4 regions of the Janthinobacterium sp. GW822-FHT07H10 genome follow, and region 1 is predicted to be linked to each of the others. Evidence: predicted binding sites of a transcription regulator. Region 1 holds the regulator's gene; each other region holds the start of a gene.
What was found. The regulator sigma-54, encoded in region 1, starts transcription at its own class of promoters, with help from an activator protein. The targets are predictions, from matches to a motif close to TGGCANGNAANCTGCTTT.
Positions count from the first base shown of each region.

Region 2: the regulator sigma-54 is predicted to act here: its motif matches at 3,241-3,258, upstream of AC1RDJ_RS19500 (TorF family putative porin).
Region 3: the regulator sigma-54 is predicted to act here: its motif matches at 2,867-2,884, upstream of urtA (urea ABC transporter substrate-binding protein).
Region 4: the regulator sigma-54 is predicted to act here: its motif matches at 2,267-2,284, upstream of glnA (type I glutamate--ammonia ligase).

Region 1 is NZ_JBXAKS010000003.1:67,323-72,889, reverse strand. Features, by position in the region: gene lptC (LPS export ABC transporter periplasmic protein LptC) at 20-631, shown strand; gene lptA (lipopolysaccharide transport periplasmic protein LptA) at 657-1,250, shown strand; gene lptB (LPS export ABC transporter ATP-binding protein) at 1,250-2,005, shown strand; gene AC1RDJ_RS08065 (RNA polymerase factor sigma-54) at 2,010-3,488, shown strand; gene hpf (ribosome hibernation-promoting factor, HPF/YfiA family) at 3,558-3,920, shown strand; gene AC1RDJ_RS08055 (enoyl-CoA hydratase/isomerase family protein) at 4,075-5,160, shown strand; gene rapZ (RNase adapter RapZ) at 5,199-5,567, opposite strand, start outside.
Region 2 is NZ_JBXAKS010000009.1:1,022-6,588, reverse strand. Features, by position in the region: gene gshA (glutamate--cysteine ligase) at 1-145, opposite strand, end outside; gene AC1RDJ_RS19510 (ammonium transporter) at 493-2,034, opposite strand; gene AC1RDJ_RS19505 (P-II family nitrogen regulator) at 2,046-2,384, opposite strand; gene AC1RDJ_RS19500 (TorF family putative porin) at 2,396-3,160, opposite strand; gene AC1RDJ_RS19495 (accessory factor UbiK family protein) at 3,431-3,679, shown strand; gene AC1RDJ_RS19490 (YifB family Mg chelatase-like AAA ATPase) at 3,791-5,311, shown strand; gene AC1RDJ_RS19485 (hypothetical protein) at 5,389-5,567, shown strand, end outside.
Region 3 is NZ_JBXAKS010000007.1:100,065-105,631, reverse strand. Features, by position in the region: gene AC1RDJ_RS17115 (Hsp70 family protein) at 1-460, opposite strand, end outside; gene AC1RDJ_RS17110 (DUF2760 domain-containing protein) at 457-1,044, opposite strand; gene AC1RDJ_RS17105 (transglutaminase-like domain-containing protein) at 1,309-1,908, shown strand; gene AC1RDJ_RS17100 (DUF4349 domain-containing protein) at 1,942-2,730, shown strand; gene urtA (urea ABC transporter substrate-binding protein) at 2,938-4,191, shown strand; gene urtB (urea ABC transporter permease subunit UrtB) at 4,301-5,567, shown strand, end outside.
Region 4 is NZ_JBXAKS010000004.1:115,696-121,262, forward strand. Features, by position in the region: gene AC1RDJ_RS11230 (TAXI family TRAP transporter solute-binding subunit) at 100-1,458, shown strand; gene AC1RDJ_RS11235 (rhodanese-like domain-containing protein) at 1,535-1,996, opposite strand; gene glnA (type I glutamate--ammonia ligase) at 2,382-3,797, shown strand; gene AC1RDJ_RS11245 (DUF4124 domain-containing protein) at 3,961-4,455, shown strand; gene glnL (nitrogen regulation protein NR(II)) at 4,463-5,551, shown strand.

The DNA.
Region 1 (5,567 bases):
TTTGAAAGAGTGAAGCAATATGCGTAAGCCAGGAGGCGCCCATCGCTGGCGCATGATTTTTACCGTGCTGGGAGCGGTCGTGTTCGCGCTGGGCAGCTTTTGGCTGCTCGAAGTGATGAACAAGAATGGCCAGGACATCACGGCCAGCAAGCACCTGGACGAACCCGACTATTTCATCACCAATTTCAGCCTGGTGCGCATGGATTTGACTGGCAAGCCCAGCTATATCGTATCCGGCACCAAGCTCACGCATTACCCGGCCGATGATTCATCCGATATCGACCAGCCTTTCGTGCGCAAGCTGACGCCCGGCATGCCGCCGATGAACATGAACGCGGAGCTGGCGCATATCGACGAGGGCAATACCCGATTGCAGCTGCACCGCAAGGTCGTGATCGACCGCGTGGCCAGTCCCAAGGCGCAGAACCTGACGCTCAAGACGGAAGCACTGACGGTGTTCCCCGATGAAGAGCGCATGGAAACGGACGTGCCGGTCGACATGCTGATGGGGGTCTCCCACGTGACCGGCGTGGGCATGAAAGCCAATAACGCCACCGGTGTGGTGGAAGTGCAGCAGGCGCTGCGCATCGTCCTCCCGCCGAAACCGCGCCCGGCCGCGGCGGCACACTGACAGAATGAAACAAGGAAACCATAATATGAAGAACATCTTGCTGTTGACTCTATTGTCGACCGTCTGCTCGCTGGGCGTGATGGGTGCGGCGCATGCCGAGAAGGCCGATTCCGAGAAGGAAGCCGTCATCACGGCCCAGCGCGGCCAGATGGATGACATCAAGCAAGTCCGTACTCTGACGGGCGACGTGGTGCTGGTGAAGGGCACCTTGACCATGAAGGCGGGGCGGGCCCTGATCACGGAAGACCCGCAAGGCTACCAGTTCATCACCTTCTGGGCCGATCCGGGCAAGCTGGCCACCTTCCGCCAGAAGCGCGATGGCGCGGGCGACCTGTGGGTCGAAGGCGAAGCGGAGCGCGTGGAATACGATAACAAGACGGAAGTGGTGAAACTGTTTTCCAAGGCCAAGCTGACGCGCCTGGAAGGCACGAAAATCACCGATGTGGCCAATGGCGCCTTCATTTCATATGACAGCCGCAACGAAGTGTTCAAGATGGAAAACAGTGACAGCGGCACCAGCGCCCCGGGCGCCGGTAGCGTGCGCATGGTGATCCAGCCGAAGACCAAGGCACCCGCGGCGGAGAAAGCGCCGGCGGCGCCCGCGCCAGGAAAGAAATAATGGAAAATACACGTTGCGGCAGTACCCTGATCGTCCGCGGGCTGCAAAAGACCTATGGCAAGCGGCAAGTCGTGCATGATGTTTCGCTGCAAGTCGAATGCGGTGAAGTGGTGGGTCTGCTGGGGCCGAACGGCGCCGGCAAGACCACCTCGTTCTACATGATCGTCGGCCTGGTGCCGTCGGATGGCGGTACCATCGATATCAGCGGCGTGGATATTTCCAGGCTGCCGATCCACCGCCGCGCGCAGATGGGCCTGTCCTATCTGCCGCAGGAAGCGTCCGTTTTCCGCAAGCTGACGGTGGAAGACAATATCCGCGCCGTGCTGGAAATCCAGACCGTCGAAGGCCGTCCGTTGACGAAGGCCGAGATCGAGGAGCGCCTGGATAAATTGCTGGCCGACTTGCAGATTGAAAAGCTGCGCGAGAACCAGGCCCTGTCGCTGTCGGGCGGCGAGCGCCGCCGCGTGGAAATCGCCCGTGCGCTGGCCACGGACCCGCGTTTCGTGCTGCTCGACGAACCGTTCGCCGGCGTCGATCCGATCGCCGTGATCGAAATCCAGCGCATCGTGCGTTTCTTGAAGGAGCGCAATATCGGTGTGCTGATCACCGACCATAATGTACGCGAGACGCTGGGTATCTGCGACCGTGCCTACATCATCAACCAGGGCTCGGTGCTGGCGTCGGGACGCCCCGACGACATCATCGCGAACGAGTCGGTACGCCGGGTCTATCTGGGCGAACACTTCCGCATGTGAGCCAATGAAACAATCATTGCAGCTGCGCACCTCGCAGCACTTGGCACTGACGCCGCAGTTGCAGCAATCGATACGCCTGTTGCAATTGTCTACCCTGGAATTGCACCAGGAGCTAGAGCAGCTGTTGACGGACAATCCCCTGCTCGAGCGTCTCGACGATCCGCTCGACCGCTCGTTGCGCCTGCTGTCCGATGGCGCCTTGAGTTCGACGGCCGCGCCGGCCGAGGCACCGCCTCAGCCACCGAGCCAGGAGGCGCCCGCCGCGCCGGCCGAAGCGGATGGGTTTGACGGCGAGGCGGGCGAGAGTCCGGCCGCCATGGATGGCGGCGACAGCGACTGGAGCGAAGCGAGCCGTGGCAAGGCGCCCGACGACGAAGATGCCCGTCCGCAACTCGAAGCCCATCACTGCACCTTGCGCGAACACCTGATGGAGCAGATGCGCGTGACGGTGCTAGAATTGCGCGACCGCGCGCTGGTCGAGCTGATCATCGACGCCCTCGACGACAATGGCTACCTGGAAGAGTCGCTCGACGACATCCTGGCGCGCCTGCCGGCGGAGCTGGACATCGACGCCGACGAGCTGCGCACGGCACTGGCGCTGCTGCAAAGCTTCGATCCGCCAGGCGTGGGGGCGCGCAACGCCTCCGAATGCCTGGCGCTGCAAATCAAGCGTTTGCCGCATATCGCCCTGGTGACGCGCCGCATGGCCATCGTCATCGTGGAAAAGCACCTGGCCTGGTTTGCCCAGCGCGATTTCAACAAGCTGAAAAAAGCCCTCGATTGCGACGACGAAGACTTGCGCGAGGCGCAGACCGTGATTCGCCTGTGCAATCCGCACCCGGGCGCCGTGTTCGCCTCCGACGTTTCCGACTACGTGGTGCCGGACGTGGTTGTCAAGCGCGCGCGCAATGGCTGGCAGGTGACGCTGAACAATGACGTCATGCCGCGCCTGCGCGTCAATGCCATGTATGCCAACCTGCTCAAGCAGGGCAAGGGCGAAGGCGCCATGGGTGCACAGTTGCAGGAAGCCAAGTGGCTGATCAAGAATATGCGCCAGCGCTTCGACACGATCCTGCGCGTGGCGCAGGCGATAGTAGAAAGACAAAAGAACTTTTTCTCGCATGGGGCCGTTGCCATGCGCCCCCTTGTGCTCCGTGAAATAGCTGATACACTGGGTTTACACGAGAGTACTATCTCGCGGGTAACAACTCAAAAGTACATGCTGACCCCGCACGGCATGTTCGAGTTGAAATATTTCTTTGGTAGCCACGTCGCCACCGAAGCGGGGGGCGAAGCGTCATCGACGGCGATACGGGCATTGATCGTGCAACTGACAGGAGCAGAAGACCCTAAAAATCCTTTATCCGACAGTAAGATTGCGGACATGCTGGGAGAACAAGGCATGGTGATTGCGCGACGTACTGTTGCCAAATACCGGGAAGCGTTGAAAATTCCGCCAGTGAGTCTGCGTAAGTGCTTGTAGTTTTTTCGGTTCCTCTGCGGGCCGGATACGATGGATACCGCACGAACCCGATCATCTTTAGGAGTGTGTATGAATCTCACCATCAGCGGACATCATCTCGAAGTGACACCAGCCATTCGTGAATACGTACAAACGAAGCTGGAGCGCGTGAAACGTCATTTCGATCACGTTATCGATATCGCCGTGATTCTGACCGTGGACAACCTCAAAGAGAAAGAAAAGCGTCAAAAGGCCGAAGTCAACCTGCGTCTGAGTGGCAAGACCGTCTATGTGGAAAGCCTGGCGCAAGACCTGTATGCCGCGATCGATACCCTGATCGACAAGCTGGACCGGCAAGTGATGAAATACAAAAGCAAAGTGCAAGGGCACGGTAAAGAGGCGATCAAGCATCTGCCAGACAACTCAGAGGATGAAGCCGTCGTCGCCGTCTAAGGCCACCCGCTTCTCGCAGTTGTGATCAACTAAGGGCGCACATCTTGCGCCCTTTTTTGCGCCCGTCACCCTTGCGCACGGATCGCCTGGCCGAACGCAAGGTTGCTCCTGCAGGCGCTAGAATGTTGGCACTTTCACTTCTTGCCTGCCTGCCATGAGCGACTTCGTCCACACCTCCATCCGCAACCGCACCGCGCACATCGTGCTCGACCGCCCGAAAGCCTTGAATTCCCTGTCGCTGGAGATGGTGCGCACCATGAGTGCCGCCTTGCTGGCCTGGCGCGACGATCCGCAGGTGGACGCCGTGGTGATACGCTCGAGCAGCGAAAAAGCCCTGTGCGCCGGCGGCGACATCCGCTTCTTTTACGATGCGGGCCGGGCCACGCCGCAGGGTGGCAGTGCATTGCTGGAAGATTTCTTTACAGAAGAATATGCTTTAAATCATTTAATCCATTTCTATCCGAAACCGTATATCGCCGTGATGGATGGCGTGGTGATGGGCGGCGGCATGGGCGTGGCGCAGGCCGGCCCCGGCAACCGCTTGCGCATCGTGACGGGCCGCACGCGCATGGCCATGCCAGAAGTCAATATTGGCCTGTTCCCCGATGTGGGCGGCAGCTATTTTCTGTCGCGCCTGCCTGGCCAGCTGGGTCTGTACCTGGGCTTGACGGGCCTGACCATCGGCGCGGCCGATGCGCTGTATACAGGCCTGGCCGATGTGTATCTGCCGGAGACGGCCATGGAGGCGCTGACGGCCCTGTTCGAGTCGACGCCCGGTGAAGGCTTGCCGGTGGCCATCAAGGCCCTGGCGGCGCCATTCCAGGCGCAGGCTGGCGTCTCTGTGCTGGCGGCCGCGCGCACGGCGCTGGACCGCCATTTCAGTGCCGCTTCCGTGGCGGCCATCATGGCATCGCTGGCGCAGGATGACAGTGCGTTCGCGGCCAAGGCGCTGGCGGCAATGCGTTTGCGCTCGCCGCTGATGATGTCGGTCACCCTGGAATTACTGCAGCGCGGCGCACACCTGGGCGTGGCCGATTGCCTGCGCATGGAGCGCACGCTGGTGCGCCACAATTTTGCGCATGGCGAGGTGCTCGAAGGCGTGCGCGCGCTGGTGGTCGACAAGGACAATGCGCCGCGCTGGCAGCCGGCCAGCCTGGACGAGGTCGATGCGGCCATGGTGGCGCGCTTCTTTGCACCGGTCTGGCCGGCGCAAGTGCATCCGCTTTGCCATCTGAATTAACAGGGCCACATACAAGCGACGCGCGGTCGCCTGGCGTTCTAGCTACGTTCGCGGTGGCGCAGGACGACGCGTTCATTCGGGCTGAAATACTGCGCCAGCCGTTCCGCCATGTACACGGAGCGGTGCTGGCCGCCCGTGCAGCCGAGCGCCACGGTCAGGTAGCTGCGGTTGTCGGATTTGAATGATGGCAGCCATTTCTCGATGAAGGTGCGTATGTCGGCCAGCAGCTCGAGTGCGCTCGGTTGCGCATCGAGGAAGGCGATCACGGGCGCGTCGCGGCCGTCGAGCGGGCGCAAGGCCAGGTCGTAATAGGGATTCGGCAGGGCCCGCACGTCGAAGACGAAATCGGCATCGAGCGGCACGCCCAGCTTGAAGGCGAACGATTCGAAGAACAGGGTCAGCGGCGC
Region 2 (5,567 bases), on a different contig from region 1:
GCAAGTCAACCGAGCAATAGAAAGGCGGCGTGTGCTCTTGCCACTCCATGCGGAACCAGCGCTCAATGGCCGGCGTCGCGGCCAGAATCTTTTTTTCGAGGTCGAGCAGCGGTCCGGTCAGGGCCGTGACGAGGTGGGGAACCATAGTTACATCCTTAAATTATGTGCAGTAATCGAAAAGCACACAGAACTGCCGACTATATTACCGTGTAAGTACCCCAAATCGGGGCAAAAGCCTTGTTTTAAAGACCTTTTCCATTCCCATAACGAAAAAAAGGCGCCTCGATGAGGCACCTTTTCAAGCAAAACAACGCTGGCATGCTGCGCCGGGGCGCCGCAGTACCAGAAAATCAACAATCACACCGTCTGACAAAACCGTAGCGAGCGGCGGCGAGTTGCGGCTGAGAAGCGGAGCTGTGCGCATGCACAGTGAGCATGCACAGTGAGCATCGCAGGCCGCAAATCGCGACGCGCAGCAGGTTTGGCCTGGCGTTACCCGTGGTAGGCCTGTTCGCCGTGGCTGGTGATATCGAGGCCTTCGCGCTCTTCCTCTTCCGGTACGCGCAGGCCGATGACGATGTCGACCAGTTTATAGGCGATGACGGACACGACAGCCGACCAGATGATGGTCGTGCCGACAGCCTGCGCCTGTACCCACACCTGGTGGCCGATCGAATACGGGTCGGCCGACATCTTGTTGGTGACATAGTCGAAGATGCCCTGGCCGCCCAGTTGCGGCGCCGCAAACACGCCCGTCAGCAAGGCACCGAGGATGCCGCCCACGCCATGGACGCCGAACACGTCGAGCGAATCGTCGGCGCCGATCAGGCGTTTCAAGCCATTCACGCCCCACAGGCAGACGATACCGGCGAGCAAGCCGATGACCAGGCCGCCCATCGGGCCGACGAAGCCGGCCGCCGGGGTGATGGCCACCAGGCCGGCAACGGCGCCGGACGCGCCGCCGAGCATGGAAGGCTTGCCCTTGGTAATCCACTCGCCAAACACCCACGACAGGGTGGCGGCAGCCGTGGCCAGCATGGTATTGACGAAGGCCAGAGCCGCCACGTCGCCCGCTTCCATCGAGGAACCGGCATTGAAACCGAACCAGCCCACCCACAGCAGGGACGCGCCGATCATGGTCATCGTCAGCGAATGCGGCGCCATCGATTCACGGCCGTAGCCGACGCGCTTGCCGATCATGATGGCGCCCACCAGGCCGGCGATAGCGGCATTGATGTGCACCACGGTGCCGCCGGCGAAGTCCAGCGCGCCTTTTTGCCAGATCCAGCCAGCCTTGGCCGCTTCGGTGGCTGCCGTCGCCGCATCGGTGATCAGGTCAGGGCCGGTCCAGAACCAGACCATGTGCGCCGCTGGCAGGTAGGCAAACGTGAACCACAGTACGACGAAGGCCAGCACGGCGGAAAACTTGGCGCGTTCGGCAAAGGCACCGACGATCAGCGAGCAGGTAATCGCGGCAAACGTGCCCTGGAAGGCGACAAACACGAACTCGGGAATGACGACGCCCTTGCTGAAGGTGGCGGCGGCGGCAAACGTGCCCTTGGCCGGATCCCAGATGCCATTCAGGAAGAGACGGTCGAAGCCGCCGAAGAAGGCGGTTTTCTCCGTGAAGGCGACCGAGTAGCCATAAATGCACCACAGCACCACCACCAGGGAAAACACCATGAACACTTGCATCAGCACCGACAGCATGTTCTTCGAGCGCACCAGGCCGCCGTAGAACAGGGCCAGACCTGGGATCGTCATCAGGATCACCAGCACGGTGCAGATCATCATGAAACTGGTGTCGCCCTTGTTGGCGACGGGCGCCGGCGCGGCAGCCGCTGGGGCAGGAGCGGCGGCGGCTGGCGCGGCAGCCGGCACGGCGGCATCGGGCGCAGGCGTCACGGCAGGCGTGGCGACAGCGGCCGTCACGGCTTCCGGCTTGGCCGGGGCATCGGCAAAGCTGGGCGCGGCAACCCCAAACGCACACAGACAGGCTAACCCAGCTAACAATGTTGTTATATTTTTACGCATCAATATTCCCCTTAGAGCGCTTCGTTGCCGGTTTCACCGGTACGGATGCGGATGACCTGTTCCAGGTTGTACACAAAAATCTTGCCATCACCGATTTTACCGGTGCGCGCGGCGCCCTCGATGGCTTCGATGGCCTGGTCGACAATGGCGTCGTCGACCGCCGCTTCGATTTTGGTTTTTGGCAGGAAATCAACCACATACTCGGCGCCACGGTACAGTTCCGTATGGCCTTTCTGACGGCCGAACCCCTTCACTTCGGTGACGGTAATCCCTTGCACATTGATAGCCGACAAGGCTTCGCGCACTTCGTCCAGTTTGAACGGTTTAATGATTGCAGTAATCATTTTCATGGCAGTCTCGCTTAAAAGGTTTTGGAAACAGTCAATACGAGGCCCGTTTTCGCCAGATTCTTGCCATTGGGCGCCAGCGAAGCGATGTTGGCCTTCACGGCAGCCAGCGACACGGTCGCCATGCCGAAATCCTTGGTCACGCCGATCTTGTAATCGCTATAGCTGAGGGAATTGTTATGCTCGACCTTTTGCCGGCCCACGTGCAGGTTCAGCATGTAGCCATCATGCACTTCCACGTTGGCGCCCAGGTCCAGGTAACCGCTATTCTTGCTGTCGGCCACGCCGAACAGATTCGTCGTCGAATGCGAGTACTTGATATATAGCGGGCCATAACCGAGCTGGCCGTACAGTTCGAAGGTATTCGCATTCGTGCTCAGGCCATTCGACGGATAGAAGTAATACAGGCCGCCCACGTCATACGTGAAATCCTTGCTGATTTCGCCGCGCTTGCCGCCGTAGATATCCCATTCCAGATCCGTATCGCCGCCGCCATCCTTGATCCATTTGATGCTCGACAACCAGGTGCCCACGTACAGGCCAGTCGGATTGTGCGTATAGTCGGCGCCGCCGCTGACGGCAGGTTTCAGGCGGCTTTGCGACAGGCCACGGTAACGGTAATCGCTGGTCAGCGCCACGTTGTAGCTGACCACGTTGTCGGGCACGGCTTCGGCGGCGGGCGCCGCTGCCGCTTCCTGCGCCATCGCGTTGCCGCACAAGGCGGTCATGGCCAGTGTCAACGCTGCTGCTAAAGTCATGTTCTTGGACAGATTCTTCATGGCGATTCCCTTTTATTGAACTTTTAAAGCGGTTGAGGTTTAAAATCTTGGCTGGAGATCACAAAGCGTTCATCTATGCTTTAGCAGAATACGTGCCAGCTCCATTGCCACCTTGACAGGTGCGTTTCCGTCCATACATACCCTGCAAGCCCCTGGGCATGCCGGAACGGGCGGCTAAAGCATTGTGAATTTGCCCAGTTTCGCACCAGATTAACGCCGCTGTGCACCGCAATGGTGCGATGCACAGGCCGCACCATAAAAGGACTGACCATGGACATGAATACCTTCTTTAACGACTTGCAAGGCAAGATCCATCAAGCCATCGAAAACTCGCCGGCCAAGGATATCGAGAAGAACGTGAAATCGATGATGACCCAGGGCTTCGCCCGCCTGGATCTCGTCACGCGCGAGGAATTCGATATCCAGGCCCAGGTCCTGGCCAAGACCCGCGCCAAGCTCGATGCACTGGAATTGCGCCTGATCGAACTGGAAACGCGCCTGAACGATCCAAAAGCGTAAATCGCCGCACGCAGGGCGCCGTAATCGGCGTTCTTGCTGGCATAGCGCAAGCCGCACGCCGTTTCAAGGACTAGACTGATCCTGCCCGCGCCCGCGCTACAGGGGGATCTGATGAGTCTGGCAGTCCTGAAAAGCCGTGCCCTGGCCGGCATGGAAGCGCCCGAGGTAAGTGTCGAAGTCCATCTTGCCAATGGCTTGCCGTCCTTTACGATCGTCGGCTTGCCGGATACGGAAGTGAAGGAATCGCGCGACCGCGTACGTGCCGCGCTGCAAAACTGTGGTTTTGACATGCCGGCGCGGCGCATCACGGCCAACCTGGCCCCGGCGGATCTGCCCAAGGAATCGGGCCGTTTCGACCTGCCCATCGCGCTAGGCATTCTGGCCGCCTCCGGCCAATTGCCGGGCGACCAATTACACCACTATGAATTCGCTGGCGAACTGTCGCTGTCAGGACAGCTACGTCCCATCCGGGGCGCGCTGGCCATGACGTTTGCCATGCAACGCGACAAGACCGGCGTGCCGCGCGCCTTCATCTTGCCGCACGCGAATGCGGACGAGGCGGCGCTCGTCCGCGATGCCGGCATCTACCCAGCCCACACCCTGCTCGAGGTATGCGCGCATTTTGCCGCGCGCGCCAGCCATACGCCCCTGCAGCGCCACCAGCCCATGCCGGCTGCACCCGCTTTCCTGTATCCGGACTTTGCCGATGTGCAGGGACAACAGCAAGCGCGCCGCGCGCTGGAAGTGGCTGCCGCTGGCGGCCACAACGTCCTGATGGTGGGTCCGCCTGGTGCAGGCAAGACCATGCTGGCCAGCCGTTTTCCCGGCGTGCTGCCACCGATGAGCGACGAAGAGGCGTTGGAATCGGCCGCCGTGCATTCGCTGGGCGGCAATTTTAAAGTGGAACACTGGAAACGGCGCCCCTACCGTGCGCCTCATCAGACGGCTTCCGGCGTGGCCTTGGTGGGCGGAGGCAATGTTCCGCAGCCCGGCGAAATTTCGCTGGCGCACTGCGGCGTGCTCTTCCTCGATGAAATTGCCGAATTCGACCGCAAAGTGCTCGACGTGCTGCGCCAGCCCATGGAATCGGGCGTCATCACCATTTCGCGCGCGGCCCGCCAAGCCGATTTTCCCGCCCGCTTCCAGCTGATCGCCGCCATGAACCCGTGTCCCTGCGGTTATCTGGGTCACGCATCCGGCCGCTGCCGGTGCACGCCGGACGCCGTGCTGCGCTACCACAGCCGCTTGTCCGGACCGCTGCTCGACCGTATCGACTTGCAGATTGAAGTGGCGGCCATGCCGCCGGAGTCGCTGGGCAGGCTAGCCGGTGCTGGCGAAGGCACGCAACAAATCGCCACGCGCGTGGCGGCGGCGTCTGCCCTGCAATTGGCGCGCCAGGGCAAATCGAACCAGCGGCTGAACAACGTGGAAATCGAACAGCATTGCCAACTCGAACAACATGGCGAACGGCTGTTGCACAGCGCCATGTTGCACCTGCACTGGTCGGCACGCACTTATCACCGGGTGCTGCGCGTGGCCCGCAGCATCGCCGACCTGGCAGGCAGTCCAGCCATCGGACAAGCACATGTGGCCGAAGCGATCCAGTACCGGCGCGTGCTGCGTGAAATATAAGGTGGGCAGATAAGGTGGCCCAATCCGCCCGTACGCGCGCGATTGCACATGATGGGCGGCGCTGCTACCATCTGCTGATGAAAAAAACATCACTTGCCCTATTTCTGGCGACGCTTGCCGCTGCCAGCGTCCTGGCCGCCTGCAGTCCGAAATTCGACTGGCGCGATTATCGCAGCCCCGACGCCCAGTTCACGGCCTTGTTTCCTGGCAAGCCGGCCGTACTGACGCGCGAAGTGGATCTCGACGGCAAGAAAGT
Region 3 (5,567 bases), on a different contig from region 1:
AGGCCTGGCGCAAGTGCGTCAGGTAGCGCGTGGCGGCCGTGATCGGCGAGATGCGCGCCACTTCGGCCGGCGCGTCGTTCGGCAAAATCGCCGCGCGGCGGTCCACGCCCGGGTGGCACAGCCAGCTCTTCGCGCTCGAGACCAGACGGATCGGCGTGGTGGCGCCGCGGCTGCGGGCCATTTCACCGACGACGAACGGCGCTTCCGCTGCCTCGGTGACCCAGGGCAGTGCCAGGTCGCCGGCCGCCACTTCCTCGGCGTGCGGCAGGTAGACGAACGACGGCAGCAGCGACAGCTCTTCGACGGTGCCCGGCGCCGACAATTGCGGCACTTTCAGCACGCCGTGGCTGGACTGCTCGCCGTCGCTTTCATCCAGGTTCACGTACGACAGGGCGCTGTGGGTGGTGCCCAGGTCGATGCCGATGGCGTAGCGCGGGGTGTTGTTGGCTTGATCGCTCACAGTTCCACCTCGGCCGGGGCCAGGATGGCGGCGTCGTGCTGCTCGCTCAGTTTCGGCAGGCGCACGCTGGACGCGCGCCAGCCGCGATGGCTGAGGGTGCCCGTAAACGGCGCCGAACCGACGACATTGCCCGTCAGGCGCACGCTGGCCGAGTCAAAGCCTTCCTGCAGCACGATGCGGCTGCCTTCGGCTTCCTGGCGCACGGCGTCGATGGTGAAATATTCGCGCATGACCTTGGCGCAGCCTTCGTGCACCACGCGCGCGGCCGCGCCGATGTCGGCGTCGGCATGGCTGCCCAGGTTTTCCTGGGTGAAGTCGATCAGGCGCGCTTCGCGTTGCAGCAGGGCCAGCAGCTGCAGGGCGGCGTCCGGCGTCGCTTCTTTTAATATGACGGGGGCGGCCGCTGGCGTCGGCACGGGAGCCGGGGCGGGCGCAGGGGGCACCGGCGCGACAGGTGCAGCCTCGGGCAAGGACAGCTTTTCCACGCGGGCCGCATAGGCGGCGTCCGACAGGGTGCTGAAGAAGGCGCCGAAAGCCAGCGGGACTCTGCGCCAGAACGATGGGTGGGACGATGATGCGCTCATAGGAACTCGTTTCTCTGATCTGTAGGGGAGGCGTCGGCGGCGCGGGGCCGCTTCGCATGGTGTTGCATGCGCCGGCCCATCTTGCGTGTCGGACCGGCTGGCGTTTGCCCGCATGATACCAGCTACGGCGCCGGCGCCAAAGTCGCCGGCCCCCGCAAAGCCGGCCGATGGCGTGCCTTTCCTTTGTTTTTGCGCAAGGAAACGGCAGATTCGGCACGGCTTCGACTAAAATCGCGCATTCTCTCGGCTTACCTTGTATATACGATGGCCATGCATTCCGACTTTTCCCTGTATCTGGCGAGCAGCACGCAGATCGACAGCGACCACCCCGCCGTGCGCGCCAGGGCGGCCGCGCTGGCCGCCGGCGCGACAGGCGACGCCGCCATCGCGCGCCGCTGCTTTGAATTCGTGCGCGACGAGATAGCCCACAGCTGGGATTACCAGCGCAATCCCGTCACCTGCCGCGCTTCCGACGTCTTGCAGCATGGCACCGGCTATTGTTATGCGAAGAGCCACCTGCTGGCCGCGCTGCTGCGCGCCAATGGCATTCCTGCCGGCCTGTGCTACCAGCGCCTGGCCGTCGGCGAGGTGGGGCCGCCGTTTTGCCTGCATGGCTTGAACGCCGTGTATCTGCAGGATTTCGGCTGGTACCGCATCGATGCGCGCGGCAACAAGCCGGGCGTCGACGCCGCCTTCGTGCCGCCGCGCGAGCAGCTGGCTTTTCCCGTGCTGGCGGCCGAGGAGCGCGACTTGCCCGAAATCTGGCCGGAACCGTTGCCGCAAGTGGTGGCCGCGCTGACACGGCACGCCACCGTGCACGACGTGGCCGCGCACTTGCCCGATCTGCAGATGCTGCCGAAATAATGCAAAAGTAAAAATAATCTAAAGAAAGCAATAATGAAAATAGTCTATATGAGTCTGATGGGCGTCCTGCTGCTGGCCGGTTGCGGCAGCAAGGGCGAGAGCGGCGGGCAATCGAGCGCCGCGCGCCTCGATGGCAAGGAAAAGGGCAGCGAGTTTCTTGCCTATGAGCACAACGTCAGCGTCGATACGCATGAGGCCCAGGTGCGGCCCCTGTATGAAAAAGTGGTCGCCGCCTGCAAGGCCGATACGGACAATGGCTGCCTGCTGCTCGATTCAGGCATCGACAGCGGCCGTTACGTGCACGCGCGCATCAGCATGCGGGCCAAGCCGGCCGGCATCAGGAAGCTCGTCGCGCTCGTTGCCGCCGAAGGCGACGTCATCAGCCAGGGCACCAAGGTGGAAGACCTGGGCCGCCCCGTGCTCGACAGCAAGAAGCGCCTGGACATGCTCAAGCAATACCAGGCGCAGCTGCAAGACCTGGAAAAGCGTTCGGGCGCGAATGTCGACGCCCTGATCAAGGTGACCAAGGAACTGGCCACCGTGCAGGTGGAGCTGGAGCAGGCGACGGCGGCCAACGCGCTGTTGATGCAGCGCATCGACACGGACTTGCTGAACGTGGCCATCAGCGCCGAAGGCCGCCAGTCGTTCTGGACGCCCGTCAAGCGCGCGCTGGGCAATTTCACGGAGAACCTGTCGGAAGGCGTGGCCAACGCCATCACGGCCATGGCCTACATCCTGCCTTGGCTGCTTGCCTTCGTGCTGCTGTTCCCGCTGGGGCGCAAGGGCTGGCGCCGCCTGCGCGCCGCGCCGCGCAAGGCTTGACGCGCCCGGCGCACCGTTTTACGGCAAGTTGAAACCTGGCTGCACAGTCCTTGTGCAGCCAGGTTTTTTTTCGTGCGGGATTGTCTCGGGTGCACCATGGCGTGGCGCGCGCCCCATGCCGCACGCCTGCCGGCGCTGGCATGCATTCTGCTTTAACAACAGCGTATGCCCCAGTCCGACAACCACGCACCCACCACAGGAGTCTCCATGTCACGACGCATCATCTTGAAAGCGGCAGCAGCAGGCGCACTGGCCCTGGCCGCCTCGGTATTCACGCAGGCGGCGCTGGCCGCCGACACGATCAAGGTGGGCATCTTGCACTCCTTGTCGGGCACCATGGCCATTTCCGAAACGTCGCTGAAAGACGTGGCCTTGATGACGATTGCGGAAATCAATGCCAAGGGCGGCGTGCTGGGCAGGAAGCTGGAAGCCGTCGTCGTCGACCCGGCATCGAACTGGCCGCTGTTCGCGGAAAAGGCGCGCCAGCTGGTGGCGCAGGACAAGGTGGCTGTCGTGTTCGGCTGCTGGACGTCCGTGTCGCGCAAGTCGGTCTTGCCGGTGTTCAAGGAACTCAACAGCCTGCTGTTCTACCCCGTGCAATACGAGGGTGAGGAACTGGAAAAGAATGTGTTTTATACGGGCGCCGCACCGAACCAGCAGGCGATCCCGGCCGTGGAATACCTGATGAGCAAGGATGGCGGCGGCGCCAGGCGTTTCGTGCTGCTGGGCACGGATTATGTGTATCCGCGCACCACCAACAAGATCCTGCGCGCCTTCCTGAAAAGCAAAGGCGTCAAGGACAGCGATATCAGCGAGGTCTACACGCCATTCGGCCACGCCGACTATCAAACGATCGTCGCCAACATCAAGAAGTTTTCCGCGGGCGGCAAGACGGCCGTCATTTCCACCATCAATGGCGATTCCAACGTGCCGTTCTACAAGGAGCTGGGCAATGCGGGCTTGAAAGCCACCGACGTGCCCGTCGTCGCGTTTTCCGTGGGCGAGGAAGAGCTGCGCGGCATCGATGCCAGGCCGCTGCTGGGGCATCTGGCGGCGTGGAATTATTTCGAATCCGTCAAGAATCCCGTCAACACGGCCTTCATCAAGCAGTGGAAGGCGTATGCCGTGGCGCAAAAGTTGCCGAACGCGGCTTCGGTCGTGACGAACGACCCGATGGAAGCGACCTATGTCGGCATCCACATGTGGGCACAAGCCGTGGAAAAGGCGAAATCGACGGACACGGACAAGGTGATCGCCGCCATGGCGGGCCAGAGCGTGAAAGCACCATCGGGCTTTACCCTGACCATGGATGCGACGAATCACCACTTGCACAAGCCCGTGATGATAGGCGAGATCAAGGCCGATGGGCAATTCAATGTCGTGTGGAAAACCAGGGAGCCGATACGCGCCCAGCCGTGGAGCCCATTTATCAAGGGCAATGAGGGCAAGCAGAAGCTGTAGACGCTATTCACCCACCAGCAAATGCCGGGGTCGGATCCTGAGGGGCCGACCCCAGTCCTCGCCTTTGGGGTAAGCGCTCGCCCCGTGCAGTTTTTCCATGGAACTTACAATGAGGTTCATTCCCAAACTGCTGCTCCTTGCCTGTCTATTGATATTCCCGCTCGCGCAGGCCGCCATCCCTCCCGACCTGCTCAAGCCGCTGGCCGGCGACGACCCCGACGCCCGCGTGGCCGCCGTCGCGCAGATCGCCGCCCTCGCCACGCCCGAGGCCATCCGCGTCCTGCAAGCCTTGCAGGACGACGCCTTGTATGCGGCGCCCGACGGCCAGGTGTATATCGTCGATGGCGAGCAAGCGTATGACCCGGCAAGCGGCAAGAGCGTGCCGCTGCCCGATGGCATCGATGGCGTGATGGTCAACAACCGCTTGCGTGCGGCCGTGGCGGGCGCCCTGTCGGGGCTGAAGCTGCTGGCGCCGGAACGGGCCACGCGCCTGGCTGCCGCGCAGGCGCTGCAACAGGCCGTCGACCCCGCGCAGCTCCCCCTGATCCGCACGGCGCTGGCGCAGGAAAACGATGCTGACATCAAACAGATCTTGCAGGTGCTGATCGCCAGCGCCAACCTGCAGGCGCCGGACGCGGCTACGCGCAGGCAAGCCGTGCAGGCGCTGGCGGGCAGCAGCGATGCGCGCCTGCTGCCCGTGCTGCACGCCATGCTGGAGCGCGGTGCCGATGGCAAGGCCAGCGAGCCCGATGAAGCCGTGCAGCTGGCGGCCATCGACACCATGCGCCAGATCAAGGGACGAGTGTCGCGCATGGAGATCGCCGGCAATGTGTTTTACGGCATCTCGCTGGGCAGCGTGCTGCTGCTGGCGGCGCTGGGCCTGGCCATCACATTCGGCTTGATGGGCATCATCAACATGGCGCATGGCGAACTGCTGATGATAGGCGCTTACACGACGTATCTGTGCCAGCTGTTTTTCCGCACCTACTTGCCCGCCATGCAGGATGCGTATTTGCTGGCCGCCTTGCCGGCCGCCTTTCTCGTGGCCGGCCTGGTCGGCGTGGCGCTCGAGCGCACGGTGATCCGCTGGCTGTACGGGCGGCCGCTGGAAACCTTGCTGGCCACCTCGGGCATCAGCCTGATCCTCATGCAGCTGGTGCGCACGATCTTTGGCGCGCAAAACGTGGAAGTGGCCAACCCGGCCTGGATGTCGGGCGGCGTCACCGTGCTGGGCGGCCTCGTGCTGCCGTACAACCGCCTGGCCATCATCGGCTTTGCCATCGTCGTCGTGGCGGCCGTGTGGCTGATCCTGAACAGGACGCGGCTGGGCCTGTTCGTGCGCGCCGTCACGCAAAACCGCCGCATGGCCGACTGCG
Region 4 (5,567 bases), on a different contig from region 1:
GCACTGTAGCCGAATTGGCGACGCCGCGCGCGAGAGATGCCTTGCATAGTTGCGGTTTTCTTGGCATCGTAGCCACCCATGAAACCTATGCGCCACCACATGTCCAAAATCCTCGCGTTCAGCCGCTTTTCCGTGCGCGATTTCCTCGCCACCGCCGGCCCCACCCTGCTGCTGATCGGCGCCGTCTGCGCGCTGGCGTACTGGCTGGTCGACCCGGCGCCGCCGCGCCAGGTCAGCCTGTCGACGGGGCAGGACAATAGCGCCTACGAAGAATTCGGCAAGAAATACGCGGCCACCCTGGCCAAGCACGGCATCAAGGTGACCCTGCAGCCATCGCTGGGCTCGCAGGAAAACCTGCAGCGCTTAAATAGCGGCAAGACCGATATCGCCTTCGTGCAAAGCGGTTCGACGGAGCACGCCGATGCCGAACGGCATGGCCTGATTTCGCTGGGCAGCCTGTTTACGGAACCCGTGTGGCTGTTCATGCGCGAAGACAAGGCCGTCACGGAGCTGACGCAACTGAAAGGCATGAAGATCAACCTGGGGCCGGAGGGCACGGGCGTGCCCAGCCTGTTCCGTCAATTGCTGTCCGTAAATGGCGTAGAAGCAACGGAGCTGACGGTAAGCGACCTGCAAAACACGCCCGCCACGGTGGAGCTGCTGGAAGGGCGCATCGACGGCCTCGTGTTCAGCTCGGCGCCGGAAGCGCCGCTGATTCAGATGCTGCTGCAAACGCCGGGCATCAAGCTGTTTGATTTTTCGCAAGCCGAGGCGTACACGCGGCGCCTGCCCTTCCTGACCCATGTCATCTTGCCGCGTGGCATCGTCGACCTGGGGCAGAACATTCCCGCGCAGGATTATCACCTGATCGCGCCGACCGCCACGCTGGTGGCGCGCGAAGACTTGCATCCGGCCCTGATCGACCTGTTCGTGCAGGCGGCGGCCGGCATCCACGGCGGCACGGGCTGGTTCCAGCAGCAGGGGCAGTTCCCGTCCGCGCGCTACACGGAAATTCCCGTCGCGCCGGAAGCGCTGAAATTCTACAAGGATGGCGCGCCCGTGCTGCAGCGCTATATGAGTTTCTGGCTGGCCAATTTCTTCGACCGCATGTGGGTGCTGGTGGTGGCGCTGGGCGCGCTGATTCTGCCCCTGTCGCGCGTCGTGCCGCCGCTGTATGTGTGGCGCATCCGCTCGCGCGTGTACCGCTGGTATGGCCAGCTGCGCACGGTCGAGCAGGCGCTGGAAGACGTGCCGGAAGATAGGCGTGCTGCAGTGTATGCGGAGCAATTGACGCGGCTCGACCAGATCGAGGAAATGGTCAACCAGATTTCGATCCCGCTGTCGTTTGCGGACGGCCTGTACGGCTTGCGCAGCCACATCAATTTCGTGCGCAAGCGGATTCAAACCCTGATGGGCGAGCATCCGACCGCCGCGGCGGAGGCGGGCGAGCCGGCCTGAGCGCTGGATGCCGGCGTTTCCTGCTTAGCGCCGGAGCGCGCCGTGCGGCCCGAGCCATAGCCGCACCGTTAAAACCTCAGGCGCCCAGCCACGGCAAGCCCGCCTTGCACCAGCCACCGATCTGCTTGCGGTGGCCGTCGGCATCCTTGTCGCCCTCGAAGCCTTCGAGGATGTCGAAGCAATTCGCATAGCCGTGTTCGGTGGCCAGCTTGGCCGCATGGCGCGAGCGCACGCCGGAGCGGCACAGGAACAGCAGCACTTCGTCCTTGCCGGCCTGGGCAGCCAGTTGCGCGAGAAAGTCGGGATTGGGCACGCCGCCCGGATAAGTGGCCCATTGCACCGCACCATGCTGGGTATCGGCGATGTCGACCCGGCCGACCCAGTCGCGCTCGGCATTGGTGCGCACGTCGATCAGCTTGACGCTGGCATCGAGTTGCAGCAATTCATACGCTTCCTGCGGCGTCACGGCGCCGGCGTACGGCGTACCCTCATTGGCGCGGCTGCGGGCGGTGCTCAGGATGTCGGCGGCGGTGGTCATGGCGTCCTCGATGAAGGTGGAATGGTATGAACGATTATAGTGCGCCACCGGCGCCCCGCAAACGGGAATACGCGGTGCATGCGCGTCGCACCATAAAGAGGCATTTTCTCAAAAAAGCGAGGAAATGCACGATAATGGTGCGTTATTCGTTTTTCGCACTTGTATAGTGCATTCCTGATGTACGGCTGTCCTTGCGTGGAAATCGCCGCCATGAAAACTTTCACTGGGATGACAGCGATTTTGCCGCCGACACCCAGGAGCTCCTGGAGCTGGCATGGAATCTGCTATGATCCCTATGAGTTTTGGTGGCACGCAATGTTTGCTTCGCTTCATCAGCCCGGACGCATTAAGGTCGGCTCACCCCACATTCATTTAGGAGATACGCATGGCAATGACAGCCGCAGAAGTCTTGAAGATGGTAGAAGAGAACGAAGTCAAATTCGTTGATTTCCGCTTTGCCGATACCCGTGGTAAAGAGCAGCACGTGACGGTTCCCGTGTCGCACTTCGACATGGATAAATTCGAATCGGGCCATGCCTTCGACGGCTCCTCGATCGCTGGCTGGAAAGGCATTGAAGCGTCCGACATGATCTTGCTGCCGGATCCAAACACCGCCAATATCGACCCGTTCATGGAAGAAACGACGCTGTTCATGCAGTGCGACGTGATCGAACCGTCGGACGGCAAGGGCTACGACCGCGACCCGCGCTCGATCGCGAAACGCGCCGAAGCCTACCTGAAATCGTCGGGCATGGGCGACACCGCCTACTTCGGCCCTGAGCCGGAATTCTTCATCTTCGACAGCGTGCGCTGGAAGATCGACATGTCGGGCTGCTTCGTCAAGATCGGTTCGGACGAAGGTTCGTGGTCGACCGGCAAGGACATCGAAGGCGGCAACAGCGGCCACCGTCCTACCGTCAAGGGCGGCTACTTCCCCGTGCCGCCAGTGGACAGCTTCCAGGACATGCGTTCGGAAATGTGCCTGATCCTGGAATCGCTGGGCATCCCGGTTGAGGTACATCATCACGAAGTCGCCGGCGCGGGCCAGAATGAAATCGGCACCAAGTTCTCGACCCTGGTCGAGCGTGCCGACTGGACGCAAAACCTGAAATACGTGGTGTGGAACGTGGCGCACAGCTATGGCAAGACCGCCACCTTCATGCCGAAACCTATCGTTGGCGACAACGGCTCGGGCATGCACGTGCATCAATCCGTATGGAAAGATGGCAAGAACCTGTTCGCCGGCGACGGCTATGCCGGCCTGTCCGATTTCGCCCTGTACTACATCGGCGGCATCATCAAGCATGCCAAGGCACTGAACGCGATCACCAATCCGGGCACCAACTCGTACAAGCGCCTGGTACCAGGCTACGAAGCACCGGTGAAACTGGCGTACTCGGCGAAAAACCGTTCCGCCTCGATCCGCATCCCGCACGTGGCCAATCCAAAAGGCCGCCGCGTGGAAGCGCGTTTCCCGGATCCACTGGCAAACCCGTACCTGTGCTTCGCCGCACTGCTGATGGCTGGCCTGGACGGCGTTGCCAACAAGATCCATCCGGGCGAAGCCGCATCGAAAGATCTGTACCATCTGCCGCCAGAGGAAGATGCACTGATCCCTACCGTTTGCGCCTCGCTGGAAGAAGCGCTGGAAGCCCTGGACAAGGACCGCGAGTTCCTGACCCGTGGCGGCGTCTTCAGCGATTCGATGATCGATGCCTACCTGGAACTGAAAATGCAGGACGTACAGCGCATGCGCATGACCACGCATCCTGCCGAGTTCGACATGTACTACTCGCTGTAATGGCGCCATGCCGGCAACTTGCCGGTAGTGAATAAAAAACGCGGGTGAGGCGATGGTCTTGCCCGCGTTTTTTTATCCGGCGCGCCAGTGTGATGTTGTATATTCAGCCCAGCATCGATGCGATGCAAGCTGACAGGAGTAGAGATTGACTAAGCATTACAGAATGGCGTTGATGGCCGGATTGCTGGGCGCCGCGGCCCAGGCGCATGGGCAGATTTTCCTGTGCACGGATGCCCAGGGCCACAAGGAATTGACGGATATGCGGCGCAACGCCAGTTGCCAGCTGCTCGATTTACCGGGCGCCATCACGGCGCCGCCGGCGCGCAAGACGCCGCCCCTGTCGGGCGCGCCCGCGCGGCCCGGCATCCAGGCGGCAGGCACGCCGGCGCCCGCCGCCGGCGCGTTTCCCCGGGTCGATGGCGCCGAGCAGCGCGCGCGCGACCTGGACCGGCGCCAGATCTTGCAGGATGAATTACGCAGCGAAGAGCAGAAACTGGCGGCGCAGCGCCTGGAATTCAACCAGGGTCAGCCGGAACGCCAGGGCAATGAGCGCAACTATGCCAAGTACCAGGAGCGGGTGGCGCAACTGAAGGACAACATTAGCCGGACACAGCAGAACGTCGAGGCCCTGAAACGCGAGATCGCGAATATCCGATGACGAGACGATGACTACAGACACCCACTCCAGCCGCCCGGCCCACTTGGCCGGCCTCGATCTGCTCGCGTCAGCCGTGATCCTGCTCGACGGCGACGGCCGCATCGGCTATGCCAACGCGGCGGCGGAAAACCTGCTGGAAAGCTCGCTGAAAGCCCTGTCGCGGCAAAAGCTGACGGCCCTGTTCCTCAATCCCGACGAGCTGGCCGGCATCTGCGCGCAGGCGCTCGAGCACAAGTTTTCCGACTTGCGCCAGGACTTGAGCCTGGAGCGCCTGGGGCGCGAACCGCTGCGCGTGCACAGCATCATCAGCGCGCTCGACGCGCCGCCCGACAGCGTGCTGATCGAGCTGCGCGAAAACGTGCAGCAACTCAAACTCGACCGCGAGGAACGCATCCTCGACCAGAGCCAGGTCAACAAGGAGCTGATCCGCAACCTGGCGCATGAAATCAAGAACCCGCTGGGCGGCATCCGCGGCGCGGCGCAGCTGCTGGAGCTGGAATTGCCGGCCCTGCACCTGAGCGAGCTGCGCGAATACACGCAGGTCATCATCAAGGAAGCGGACCGCCTGCAGACCCTGGTCGATCGCCTGCTGGCGCCGCACCGCCGCCCGCACATCGTGGGCGACGTGAATATCCACGAAGTGTGCGAGCGCGTGCGCAGCCTGATCCTGGCCGAGTTTCCCAGCGGCCTGACCATTTCGCGCGATTACGACGCCTCGATCCCCGAGTTCCGCGGCGACAAGGAACAATTGATACAGACCGTGCTCAACATCGCGCACAACGCGGCGCAGGCGCTGGCCGAGCGCATCGAGGCGGGCGATGCGGAACTGATTTTCAAGACGCGCGTGGCGCGCCAGGTGACCCTGGCCAAGGTCCGCTACAACCTGGCATTAGACTTGCATATCATTGACAATGGACCGGGCATCGCACCCCAGATCCGCGACCGGATTTTCTACCCGCTGGTGTCGGGCAGGGAAGGCGGCAGCGGTTTGGGACTGACCTTGGCGCAAACCTTCGTGCAGCAGCACCTGGGCGTGATCGAGTGCGAAAGCCGGCCTGGATACACCGATTTCAGGATCGTTCTGCCCTTGCCATAAGCGGGGGCGTATCCCA